Regions from separate parts of the Alteromonas sp. ISO5 genome, predicted to be linked through region 2. Evidence: predicted binding sites of a transcription regulator. Region 2 holds the regulator's gene; each other region holds the start of a gene.

Region 1 (4,248 bases), 2.5 Mb from region 2:
ATCTTACACGTTACCCGAAAATCGACCACTAACCCTGAGGGTAACCCACTGCTCATTGGTGATGACGTTACAGTTGGACATAAATGCATGTTGCATGGATGTGTATTAGGTAATCGCATTCTGGTTGGTATGGGTGCGATTGTAATGGATGGTGCCGTAGTAGAAGATGATGTGTTTATTGGGGCCGGCACACTGGTACCGCCTAATAAACGCCTGGAAAGTGGTTATTTGTATGTTGGCAATCCCATGGTACAAAAGAGGCCGTTAAAAGAGGCAGAAATGGCATTCTTAAAACAGTCCGCCATTAACTATGTAGAGCTGAAAGACGAATACCTCGCTGGAGGTGAGTAGCGCTTAGCGGTTACGCAGGAATTCAATCACGCTGGCCGTTGACGGCTGTTTGCCGGTCCAGATACAAAACGCCGCGGCAGCTTGCTCCACCAGCATTCCCAGGCCATCGAGCTGCTTTGCTGCGCCCAATTGCTGAGCATGGGCCATAAATACCGTCGCGCCATTATCCTTTGAGTACACAATATCATAAGCGAGCTTGCAGTTAGCCAGCACAGCATCTGGTACTTCGGGCAACGTGCCGGATAAACTGGCAGACGTAGAGTTAATCACCACATCGTAGCCTGCTAACAGTTGGTTTAAGTTAACCGCTGATACTTTTGGATTATTGACATCTTCGGCAATGATCTCAGCCTTTTCCACAGTTCGATTAAGAATATGCAGGTGTTCAACTCCAGCATTTAGCAGAGGATGCACAACACCACGCGCAGCGCCACCCGCGCCTAACAGCAACACTTTGGTAGCTTGCAGATTTAAGCCATTATTTGTAAGGTCTGCTACCAGGCCGATACCATCTGTATTGAAAGCACATAACTCGCCCTCTTCATTAAGCATCAAAGTGTTCGCCGCCCTGGCCATCATTACCGCATCATCTTTGTGTTTTGCCATGGCGCAGGCTCTTTCTTTAAAAGGTACGGTGACATTGCAACCTGCCGCTTGTGGTGTGGTGAAAAAATTGTCGATGGTGGCTTCAAAGCCATCCAATGGGGCCTCTACTTTCGCGTAACTGATCTCCTCGCCACAGGATTTAGCAAACATTTTATGAATGGTTGGTGATAAACTCTGAGCAATTGGATTTCCAAAGACGGCAAACTTTTTCATGGGACTATTATCGAAACTGGGTATGGGAAAGAAAACTTCGGACAACAATACTGGTGTTACTACCCCCTATCAAGCAATAGGTGGAGAAAATACCGTCAGGCAACTGGCGAACCGATTTTATGACATCATGGAAAGTGACCCCATGGCGGCGGAGCTTTTAGCTATTCACCCACAACCAATGGACCGGATCCGTCATGTATTTTTTCTTTATCTTACAATGTGGCTGGGTGGGCCTAACCAGTACGAACAGGAACGCGGACACCCTCGACTTCGAGCCAGGCACCTGCCCTTTACCGTTACTCCAAAGCTGAAAGCACAATGGATGTATTGCATGCGCAAGGCCATGTATGAATGCGTTGACGATATGAATATAGCTGATCAGTTACTAAGGGCATTGGATCAACTCGCCGATCATATGATTAACCGTGAAGACGGCGCCAGTTAAAGAAAAAAGGCCCTTCAATGAAGGGCCAACAGGCAGTGCAAAAACACAAGGTGAAACTGATAAAACTATTTTTTAGAACTTATAACCCGCAGAAATAGTGAATACATAAGGGTCAATATCCACGTCTACGCTGCCTTTTACGTCAGCAACGGTGAACTCTGCAGTGGTGTCGATTTTGATATAACGGGCAGAGGCATTCAGAGACCAGTTTTCATCGATTTGATAATCGAAACCAACCTGGGCTGCTAAACCAAAAGAGTTGTCCAGATCCAGATCGGTAAAGGTCTGATCTTCACGAGCACCGGTAAATTCTTCGTCAAAGAAAATGGTGTAGTTAACACCCACGCCAACATATGGCGTAAAGGCACTGTTAGTATCGAAGAAGTAAACAGCGCTAACAGTTGGTGGCAGATGTGTTACTTCTGCCAGTTTGCCGTCGCCCAGGCCCAGATCATTGTCTGCTGTACCGATAAGGGTAACATCATGAGTAAATGGTGTGGCAGCCAGTACTTCCAGACCCCAGTTAGAATCCAACATGTAAACCAGGTTAAGGCCCAGTTGAGTGTTAGAATCTACCTCTACACCCATACCTACGTTGCCACCCAGGGCGTCTACATTAACGTTGCTTGAATCGTCGTTAGGTGAAACAGAGGTTAAACCTGCACGAACAATTATGTCGCCGGCTTCATAGGCAAATGCTGAAGGCGCAGAAACTAGTGCGGCTAGAACTAGTGTAGCTAAAGCTGATTTTTTCATTGTGTATTTTCTCATTCGTTTAAGTTGATGGAAGCTAATATACGCCTCCTGCCAAATAAAAATTTGATCTAAAACAAGTTTGAAAATACGTTTAAAAATCTGCGAATTAAGGTTGATCTACGTCAAAAAAAAGCAACGAAAAAGCTCGCTTTTACCATTCAATAGGCGTAAGCCAGTCCTGCAGTTTAGCTTCCGGCGACCCTGCAGGTGCAGCATAGCCGTACTCCCAACGCGCCAGCGGCGGCATAGACATCAGGATAGATTCGGTGCGCCCCCCCGTTTGTAAACCAAATAAGGTGCCACGGTCATACACCAGGTTAAATTCTACGTAACGTCCGCGACGGTAGAGCTGAAACTGGCGTTCACGCTCGCCATATGTATTGTTCTTACGCTTTTCTATAATAGGAACATAGGCATCGAGGTAACCATTTCCTACAGCCTGAATGTAGGCAAAGCACTGCTCAAAATCCCACTGGTTGAGGTCGTCAAAGAATAACCCGCCAACCCCACGGGTTTCGCTGCGGTGTTTCAGGTAGAAATACTCATCACACCACGTCTTGTGCTCTGCATAAACAGTGTCGCCAAATGGCTTACAAATCTTCTTCGCGGTGTTATGCCAGTGCTGCACATCTTCTTTAAAGGGGTAAAATGGGGTTAAATCGAAACCACCACCAAACCACCAGATTGGAGTCTCTCCCTCCTTCTCGGCAATAAAGAAACGCACATTAGCGTGCGAGGTAGGGATGTAAGGGTTATGAGGGTGGATCACTAATGACACTCCCATTGCCTGAAAGCTGCGGCCGGCCAGCTCGGGTCGCGAGGCCGTTGCGGAGGCTGGCATTTGGGTGCCATGCACGTGGGAAAAGTTTACCCCACCCTGCTCAATTACCGCTCCGTTCTTAATCACCCTCGAGCGACCACCGCCGCCTTCTTCCCGTTCCCAGGCATCTTCTACAAAGTGACCTTTGCCATCGGCCAGTTCCAGGGTGTGGCAGATATTGTCCTGTAAAGCCAGTAAAAACGCTTTAACCGACGCAATCGCCTGAGGCGTATCTTTTAAGGGAGTAATACTCATGTTTAATTCCGAATGGTGGTACCGGTTAAGGCATCTTTAATAGTAGAAGGTTGAGCGGCTCCGCCCACCGAACCTGCCACGTAGTGAACACTGTTAGCAAAGTAACCGCGGGCTTCTTCTGTGGTTCTTGCCGGTTCCTGTCCGGTAAGGTTAGCGCTGGTTGATACAATCGGACGGCCCAGTTTGTTACATAACGCCCGCGCCCCCTCGTGAGCGGTAACCCTGACTGCAATGGCATTGTGCTCGCCGGTCAGCCATTTTGGTGCCGTGGCAGATTTAGGTAATAACCAGGTTACCGGGCCAGGCCAACAGGAAAAAATACTGAATCGTTTATCCAGAGGAATGGCATTATCGTCCACATAAGGCAGCAACTGTGAATAATTGGCAGCAAGCAGAATAAGACCTTTTTCTACCGGACGCTGTTTTAGTGCCAGCAACGACATAACAGCCGTTTCGTTATCGGGATCACAACCGATGCCCATGACCGCTTCAGTGGGATACACCATGAGTTGGCCACTTTCAAACGCTGCTACATCAGCATCCTGATGAACTGATTCAACGCTCATCTGTTACCTCTTATTCTGCTTCTTGTTCGCTTTGTACTTCTTTATAGCCACATAATGGCTGCGGGCACACTAAACGGCCCTTTTTTTCGACCAGTATAGCCCATCCACAATCTGGACAGGACTTCTCAACCGGCGCGAAATTTACCACATAACGGCATTCAGGATAACGATTACAGGCAAAAAAGCGTTTACCGTATTTATTGGTGCGATCGAGCAGATGTCCCTTGTGGCATTTA
Region 2 (4,248 bases):
TCGATCATGCCAAAATCGTCAATGGCTTTGCCAACATTACGACGTAAGCGCTTTTGTAATTTATTAAAGCTGTATTTTTGCTTGGTTTGCGTTGCCGGCGAGGCACTATTGATGTGTAAACTCATGATAAAGAAAGACCCATATTGCAATGGGCGCCATTATACGTGAAGCAAGGATAGGCTGCATCCCCGAATAAGGCCCGGGACATACCGTGGCAGTAACGGATACCTGCCACGGAAACCGGCGCTTAGCTTACCGGGCTTTCAAAGCCGTCGGGTTTAATTGCCAGTACATCACAGTTGAGTTCATCGATGACATGTTCAGCGGTATTGCCGATCAGCGCAGCAGAGATGCCTACACGTCCAACTGTGCCTATGATCACCAATTCCGCATCAAGCTCTTTGGCAACCTGAGGGATGACCTTTTCAGGGAGTCCTTCTTTCACATGGCAGTTATCCAGTGGAATATTGTAATGGTTACTGTGTTTCTCCATTTCTTCCAGGTGGTGGTTTTTAACCGACGCATTGTAAGATTCAGAGTCAAATTCAGGCACCTCAATGGCAATATTAAGCGGCGTACCCGGATAGCAGTTAGCCAGATGCACATGACCGCTCAATAACCTGGCGTAATCAAGGGCTATGGTAGTAAGTCGGTCGTTTAGCTGAGCATGTTCGCGGTCTTCCGTACCCACGTTGACTGCCGCCACAATTTTGCCATCCTGAGGCCAGTCGTGCTCTTTAACCAATAGCACCGGCGCAGGGCACTTACGCACCAGATGCCAGTCTGTGGGGGTAAAGATCACGGAGCGTAAATCATCATGAGAACGGGTTGCTTTGACGACAATGTCGGCATTACTGGCGATAGCATATTTGATGATGGCTTCGTAAGGGCGGTTATTCCATTCCACAGCGGCCTCTATGGGCTGACTGTACTCTGCCAGTTGTTCCTTAAGCCAGACCGTTCTTTCATTCACAACCGCCTGACGCATGGCCTCACGCTCCTCACCGGAAAGCATGGTGGTCATTTCGTAGGAAAAATCGTAGATGGTCATTAAGGCGGTGATGGACGCGCCAGTTTTTTCAGCCAGTTCAATGGCTCTGGAGATAGCGGGCTGGTTTTCCCTTTCAGGTTCTACCACGGCCAGAATATTGCTGTATTCAATCATAACGACTCTCCAAAGGAAGTATTCATTAAGAGTGTACGACGTGAGCAGCTGTTTCTCCAGTTTCAGATTTGTCTGGGATCAAGTAATGATAAAAAACCAGAGAAAAACAGCTCACTAACAGATTAATTGATAGTGGTAGAGGGGATATCCATACTATGCAGTTTATTATCCATCGCTTCAAAATCGATGATAGTGATCAGTTTGCCGTCAACCTTGATAATGCCTTCTTTCTGGAAGCGTGTTAACAGGCGAGAGATAGTTTCAACGGTCAGGCCCAGGTAGTTACCAATCTCGTTGCGGGTCATACTCAGGTTAAACTGACGAGGCGAAAAGCCACGATCTTCAAAGCGTTTGGATAGATGCGCAAGAAAATAAATCAGGCGCTCTTCGGCGGTACGTTTATTCAGCAACATCATCAGATCGTGATCCTGCTTAATTTCGGCACTCATAAAGCTCATTATCTGATGACGCAATTTAGGGAACTGCACCGCCATTTTATCTAGGGTTTCATACGGTAACTCGCAAACCATCGCCGTTTCCAGCGCCTGAGTATAACTCTGATGAGCGTTTTCACGCAGGGCATCAAAACCGATAATATCACCAGGGAAATGGAAACCAATGATTTGTTCTTCGCCATCCTTGCTACTAACAAAAGATTTAAATGAGCCGGCACGCACTGCATAAAGTGAGTTAAATTTATCACCGGCCTTAACCAGTTTATCGTGCTTATGAAGCGGTTTTTTACGCTCGATAATATCATCCAGTGAATCGAGTTCGCTTTTATTTAACGAAACAGGCAGGCACAAATGGCTGAAACTACAGCTCTGACAATGAATCGAAAATTCTGAGCCTTTTGACATAGATTACGTCTCCGTGTGGGCGTCGTTTAATTATTACCGTTTAGGGTGCGGTAAATCAAGAAAACCCCATATATTATCAGGCAAATTGCGACCAATGACTTAGTCTTCGGGTGTTGTAGGAGCTTTAATAACCAGCCGGCTCCCAGACTTACGGCAATCAGCGCCGGAAAAGTGCCCAGTCCGAAGGCGGTCATTGTTGCCGCACCATATAAACCATCACCACTGACTAATGCCCAGGTAAGGGTTGAATAAACCAGTCCGCAGGGCAACCAGCCCCAGATAAAACCATAAGGAAATGCCGAAAGCGGCGATTTAAACGGAATAAATTGTTTAGACCATGGGCGAATGCGTTGCCACAGTCCGTTGCCCAGTTTTTCAAGGCGGGCAAGACCACGCCACCACTGGGCCAGGTATAAGCCCATGGCAATCAGCATTACGGCGCTAAGCAACTGAAATATCATCAGACCATGGCTTACTGAGGCACGGGCAACCTGGCCAAGTACGCCGGTTATGGCTCCGGCAATGGCATAACTGGTAATGCGCCCGAGGTTATAACTGAGTATATAGGGTAGTGGTGGCTGACTGCCTGGCACTGCTGCTCGCAAGGCGCCCGCAATGCCACCACACATGCCAACGCAATGGAGTGAGCCGGCCAAGCCAACTACAAATGCCGAAATAAAGCTGTAATCACTCATTATCGGTGTTAGCTTTATCCTGCGGTTTGGCTTGTTGCTTGCGTTCTTCTTCGGGTAAGTCGTCGTCGAACAGAATGCTGTAACCCTGGCGCTCAAGGTCCTGGAACTGATCGGATTTTACCGCCCAGAAGAAAATGCCCAGGGCCACCGCGACCAGAATAATTGCTAACGGGATCAGCACATAAATAATACTCACATTACCGCCTTACTTTAATAATCGGGTCGAGTTTGAAACCACTATGATACTACTTAATGACATACCGATCACGGCCATCCACGGTAACAGTAAGCCGGAAACCGCAAAAGGCAGGATCAACAGGTTGTATCCCAGCGCCCAGAGAATATTCTGGCGAATTTTACGCCGGGTTTTCGCCGCAATGTCAACCAGCGTCGGCACCGTAGTCAGCGATTCACTCAACAACACTACATCCGCTGCATTGCGGGCAATGTCAGTGGCATTTCCAACGGCAACCGAGACATCTGCACTCGCAAGTACCGGCGCATCGTTAATACCATCACCCAGCATCATGACCTTATGACCCTGAGTCTGTAGTTTCTGCACCGCCTGATATTTTTGTTCTGGTGTCAGTTCACCGGTAGCTACTGTCAGGGGCAGTTTAGCTGCCAGTTTATCCACGTTATGCTGGGTATCACCACTTAGTAGCACCAATTGGAAGCTCTTTAATCCGGCGAGCGTCTCGGCAGTATCGCTTTTTAGATTGTCAGTGACTTCATAGGCAGCCAGGCATTGGCCATCGCAAACTAAATACACATTGGCAGTCACCGGTATAACCGAGGGATCGGCCTGGGTAAATGTCGCTGATCCAAGCAGGTATTGCTTACCGTCTACCATGCCGCGAATACCGCCGCCGGCAGTGACCTCAAAATCACTCACCGCAAACTGTTCGCTGGCCGAAAATGCCTTGCTGATAGGGTGTTCAGAGTGGGATTCAAGGCTGGCAGTAACGGTGTAGAGGTAATCCGCTTGCGCAGGATTGGCAAACCACCGATCGGCAATGCCAAATTTACCTTCGGTAAGGGTACCGGTTTTATCCAGGGCGATGGTATCGATACCGGTTATTTGCTCCAGTGCATCGGCACGTTTAAGCAATATACCCTGTTTATTGAGTCTGGCCATCGCGCAGGTTAATGCCGATGGCGTAGCCAGGCCAAGCGCGCAGGGACAGGTTGCTACCAGTACCGCGATAGCAATCCAGAATGCCTCATCGTTACCCCGAACAGACCAGTAGACGAAGGTGAGGGCACTAATCAATAGTACTGCCATGACAAAATAACGCGAAAAAGAATCTGCCATTTGCGCCGCTTTAGGCTTGTTAGCCATAGCGGTGGACTGCAAACGAATTATCTGATTTACCAGCGCATATTTCAGTTGCTGATGCACTTCAATGGTTAACGTATTTTGCTGATTCACCGTGCCGCCGAATACCGCTGCGCCAGCGTCTTTAAGCACCGGCTCAAATTCCCCGGTGAGCATAGACTCATCAATGGCTGAAGCGCCATCGATGAT
Region 3 (4,248 bases), 2.2 Mb from region 2:
CGGCAAAACCTGCGTGACGACCTACGGCTGGTGGTGATGTCGGCGACCCTGGATGTCAGTCCCTTGCGCCAGTTACTGCCAGAAGCTGCGGTATTATCCAGCCAGGGACGTCGGTTCGACGTTGAAGAAGTGTATGCGGGCGAATGCCATATATCACAACTAAGCCAGCGTATTACAGCCCTTATCGCAGAGGTGCTAGCGAAAGAAAGTGGTGATGTGCTGGTATTCTTGCCGACCGTAAAACATATCAATCAGGTACAGGCTTCGCTGTCTGGTGTAGAGGCTAAGGGAGTGGCAGTTCTTCCCCTTCATGGCGCTCTGCCGTTGCAGCAACAGCAACTGGCTCTTAAACCCCATGTAGAGGGGATGAGAAAGGTTATACTCGCTACCAACATTGCAGAAACCAGTTTAACCATTGAAGGCATTAGTCTTGTGGTAGACAGTGGGCGTGAGCAGGTCGCTCAGTATCACCCGACGACAGGCATGACCGAGCTGTCATTGAAGATGATTTCACAGGCCTCCGCCGAGCAGCGTAAAGGCCGGGCAGGCAGGGTGCAGGAAGGCATCTGTTACCGACTCTGGAGCAAAGAAGCCCACAGTCGGTTGGCAGAGTTCTCGCTTCCAGCCATTCGGACCGAGGATATAACGCCGCTGGTTCTGCATAGTGCCGACTGGGGAACATCCCTGGAGGCCTTGCCAATGCTGGATCACCCAAGCGATGCACAACTGAATGCCGCTAACCAGGTGTTGCAGGAATTGTGTTTGCTGGAAGCTCAGGGGCGGATTACCCCACTTGGCAAAGAGAGTCTCAAGCTGCCAGTTGAGCCGAAATTTGCCAGTATGCTCCTGCAGCTTAAAGAGGAATCAGAGCTTACCGATGATCCGACTCTGCTGATGGCCGGTTGTGTGGTGACAGCCTTAGCAGAGGAGTCGCCAAAAACCGAGCACTGGATTATCAGTGATGTCATTCGCTCTTTACCTGTTGCGCTCAAGCAATCGGTTAGCCGTCAGGCTGCGCGCTATGCACGTTTACTGGGCTGCACTGCCAGAGTTGAGGATATATCGCATGTTTCCGAGCAGAACCTTGGGCTTGCCGTTAGCCTGGCGCGGCCAGGATGGATTGCCAGAGCGCGAAATTTACAGGAGTACAAGCTGGCTATGGGAACCGGTGCGGAACTAACTCAGCCGGCAAACACAGAACACACCTGGCTGGCGGTATTGTCTGGTCAGCGAAAAGGCGCAAACCTGCTTATTCGTTTAGCGCAGCCTATTGAAGAGCCGCTTCTTCAGGAGCACTTTGCGGATTCTGTTTCGTTACAGCAGGTTGCCTTTTATGACGCCGAAAGCGACATAATTAAGGCCGAAGAGCGGCGTTACTTTAAGCAAATTTTGCTGTCTCGCAAGCCGATGGCTAAGCTGGGCGAAGTGCAGCGAATTCAGTGCTGGCAAGACTGGTTAGGCGGTAAAAACATTAAAGACTGGCCATTCTTCAACGAGCTTGGAGAGACGCTCAACCGCTTCAGCATGGCCAAAACGCTGAATCTCAGAGTGGGGGCCGACGGTGATGACTCCTGGCCGACTCTTACCGCAAATGGGTTGCTTGAACAGGAGGCTGTACAATCTGTATTGGGGAGGTGTGCATCACTTAATCAACTGCAAAATGCGCATTGGGCCGATGTGTTGCTACAAATTCTGACATGGCCACAACGTCAGGCCATTGAGCAACAGTTACCTACCAGCATAAAAGTGCCAAGTGGTTCGGTTCGTCGGCTTCGCTACGAAAGTGACTCACGGGTTGTGCTTTCGGCAAAAATGCAGGAAATGTACGGCAGTTCCGCCCCCGTTACCATTGGCCAGGGGCGTCAGACGGTGACTGTTGAATTATTATCACCAGCCGGCCGACCAGTTCAAACGACTAATGATTTGCCGCGCTTCTGGCAGGGTAGCTATACCGATGTCAGAAAAGACATGAAAGGCCGTTATCCCAAACATTACTGGCCTGAAGATCCGACCACTGCCACGCCTTCTGTTAAAACAACGAAGAATAAGTAACTGAATACTATTATTAAAATGTCATATAGACCGAATAGGCTATTGACTTGGACAATAGTTTATAGACCAACGTCTGATTTTCACAGTGGAATATTCAGGCTATAGATGATTATATAGTAATCAGTTGTACGTTGAGCAATATCAAACAAGAAGGAAATAGCATGAGCAGAGTAGCACTCGTTACAGGTGGAACACGCGGTATTGGTGAAGCAATCTGTACGACACTGAAGAATGCGGGTTATACCGTAGTGGCTAACTATGGTGGAAATGATCAGGCAGCAAAGGAATTTACCGAGCGAACCGGTATTGTTGCAATGAAGTTTGACGTGTCAGATTTTGAAAAAACCAAAGCTGCGATAGAACAAATTGAATCAGATTTCGGCCCGGTAGATGTGTTAATTAATAACGCGGGTATTACCCGTGATGGTACTATGCACCGAATGACCTTTGAGCAGTGGGACGCGGTAATTCAAACTAACCTGGCATCTTGCTTTAACACTTGCCGGGCAGTGATTGAAGGCATGCGTGAACGGTCATTTGGACGAATTGTAAACATTGGTTCAATCAATGGCCAGGCGGGTCAGTATGGTCAGGTGAACTATGCGGCTGCAAAATCGGGGATCCACGGCTTTACTAAAGCGCTGGCGCAGGAAGGCGCAGCAAAAGGCATTACGGTAAATGCTATTGCTCCCGGTTATATCGATACAGACATGGTACGCGCAGTACCGGAAGATGTACTGAAGAAAATCGTTGCGAGAATCCCGGTAGGCCGTTTAGGTAAGCCAGAAGATATCGCCGACGGTGTGTTGTTCCTGATTAAGGATGAGTCGAGTTTTATCACTGGCTCAACGCTGTCTATTAACGGTGGCCAGCACATGTATTAACCCAAAAAGCCGGGCATGCCGCTGAAAAGGCTTGCCCGGCTTTTTAATGTCTGAGAATTAAGAGGTGGGCGTTACTTTAATACCCAATGCCTGCATGACAGCCAACGATGGAAAACCATCGGCAATCATATTATTACGGCGCTGAAATACGCGGATCCCCTCGCGGGTAGCGGGGCCCAAAATACCGTCTGCACCACCAACATCAATCCCTTTTTGATTGAGCTGTTCCTGCATGGCTTTGATATCGTCGCGACGATAATTAGGCAAAGGGGGCAGGGAGGCAACCAGTTCACTATCACCGGCAATTCTGTCTGCCAGTCGGCCTACTGCGATGGCGTAAAACTCCGAATTGTTCCAGCGCATGATCACTCTGAAATTAGGATATGCGAGAAAGGTTGGCCCTTCATGACCGGCAGGCATGACTATGTAGGCATTCATATCACTGTTACCCAGTGCATCACCGTTGGCACGGGTGACCCCGAGTGCGTTCCAGTCAGTAACGGTGCGGCGTTTGGCATAGCCCAGCAATGAGTAATCAAAATCGCCAGGCAGTTTTACTTCTCTGCCCCAGCGAAATCCGGGTTGCCAGCCTAGCTGGGAAAGAAAGTTGGCGGCTGATGTTAACGCATCTGCTTCGCTATTCCAGAGATTAATTTGTCCATCACCGTCGCCGTCAATGGCATAGTTGGCATAGGCTGACGGCATAAACTGGGTGTGACCCATGGCACCCGCCCAGGACCCTACCATTTTTTCCTGCTCTAAAGACTGCTCTTCCAACAGCTTTACGGCAGTGAGTAATTCGCGGGTGAAAAAGGTGCTGCGCCGGGGATCACAGGCCAGGGTTGCCAGAGAATCCAGCACCGGCATTTTCCCTTTGTAGCCCCCGAAATTCGTTTCCAGGCCCCAAAACGCCAATAAGTACTGAGCAGGAATACCGTACTGTTTTACCAAATCCTGCAACAGCGCTTTGTGTTCACCGGCAAGTTCACGACCTTTGTTGATTCGCCAGTCATTGACCCGCTTGCTGAAGTAACCAGGAAACGTTTGCACAAACTCCGGCTGACTGCGATCAAGCTCAATGACTCTGGGCTGATATTTAATATTGGCAAATACCTGTTCGGCTATTGCTGGTGTGATACCAGCTTCTAAAGCTGATTGCTGCAGGCTTTGTTTGCAGATGTTGAAGGCCTGTACCGGATCGGCGTTCGCTGAAGACTGTTCATCGTTATTTTGCTGGGCGAAAACTGCTGGCTGAAAGCTCAGCATTGCTGCGGACAGCATGAAACAGGAGGTTAATAGTGGGAACAAACGC

What was found. The regulator FNR, encoded in region 2, switches genes on or off when oxygen is low (the NO sensors DNR and NnrR bind a similar motif). The targets are predictions, from matches to a motif close to TTGATCTAGATCAA.
Region 1: AC2T0J_RS06715 (OmpW/AlkL family protein) is a predicted target of FNR. The motif match lies at 2,484-2,497, and genes of this name have one in related genera.
Region 3: phbB (acetoacetyl-CoA reductase) is a predicted target of FNR. The motif match lies at 2,184-2,197, and genes of this name have one in related genera.

What each region holds. Positions count from the first base shown of each region.
Region 1 is NZ_CM176572.1:1,482,203-1,486,450, forward strand. It holds gene AC2T0J_RS06700 (gamma carbonic anhydrase family protein) at 1-351, shown strand, start outside; gene aroE (shikimate dehydrogenase) at 355-1,170, opposite strand; gene AC2T0J_RS06710 (group II truncated hemoglobin) at 1,169-1,615, shown strand; gene AC2T0J_RS06715 (OmpW/AlkL family protein) at 1,688-2,371, opposite strand; gene hemF (oxygen-dependent coproporphyrinogen oxidase) at 2,523-3,446, opposite strand; gene tsaC (L-threonylcarbamoyladenylate synthase type 1 TsaC) at 3,449-4,012, opposite strand; gene AC2T0J_RS06730 (DNA topoisomerase family protein) at 4,023-4,248, opposite strand, start outside.
Region 2 is NZ_CM176572.1:4,229,333-4,233,580, reverse strand. It holds gene ttcA (tRNA 2-thiocytidine(32) synthetase TtcA) at 1-125, opposite strand, end outside; gene uspE (universal stress protein UspE) at 248-1,165, opposite strand; gene fnr (fumarate/nitrate reduction transcriptional regulator Fnr) at 1,288-2,025, opposite strand; gene AC2T0J_RS18890 (sulfite exporter TauE/SafE family protein) at 2,052-2,720, opposite strand; gene ccoS (cbb3-type cytochrome oxidase assembly protein CcoS) at 2,713-2,916, opposite strand; gene AC2T0J_RS18880 (heavy metal translocating P-type ATPase) at 2,926-4,248, opposite strand, start outside.
Region 3 is NZ_CM176572.1:1,176,779-1,181,026, reverse strand. It holds gene hrpB (ATP-dependent helicase HrpB) at 1-2,052, shown strand, start outside; gene phbB (acetoacetyl-CoA reductase) at 2,214-2,936, shown strand; gene AC2T0J_RS05330 (lytic murein transglycosylase) at 2,994-4,248, opposite strand, start outside.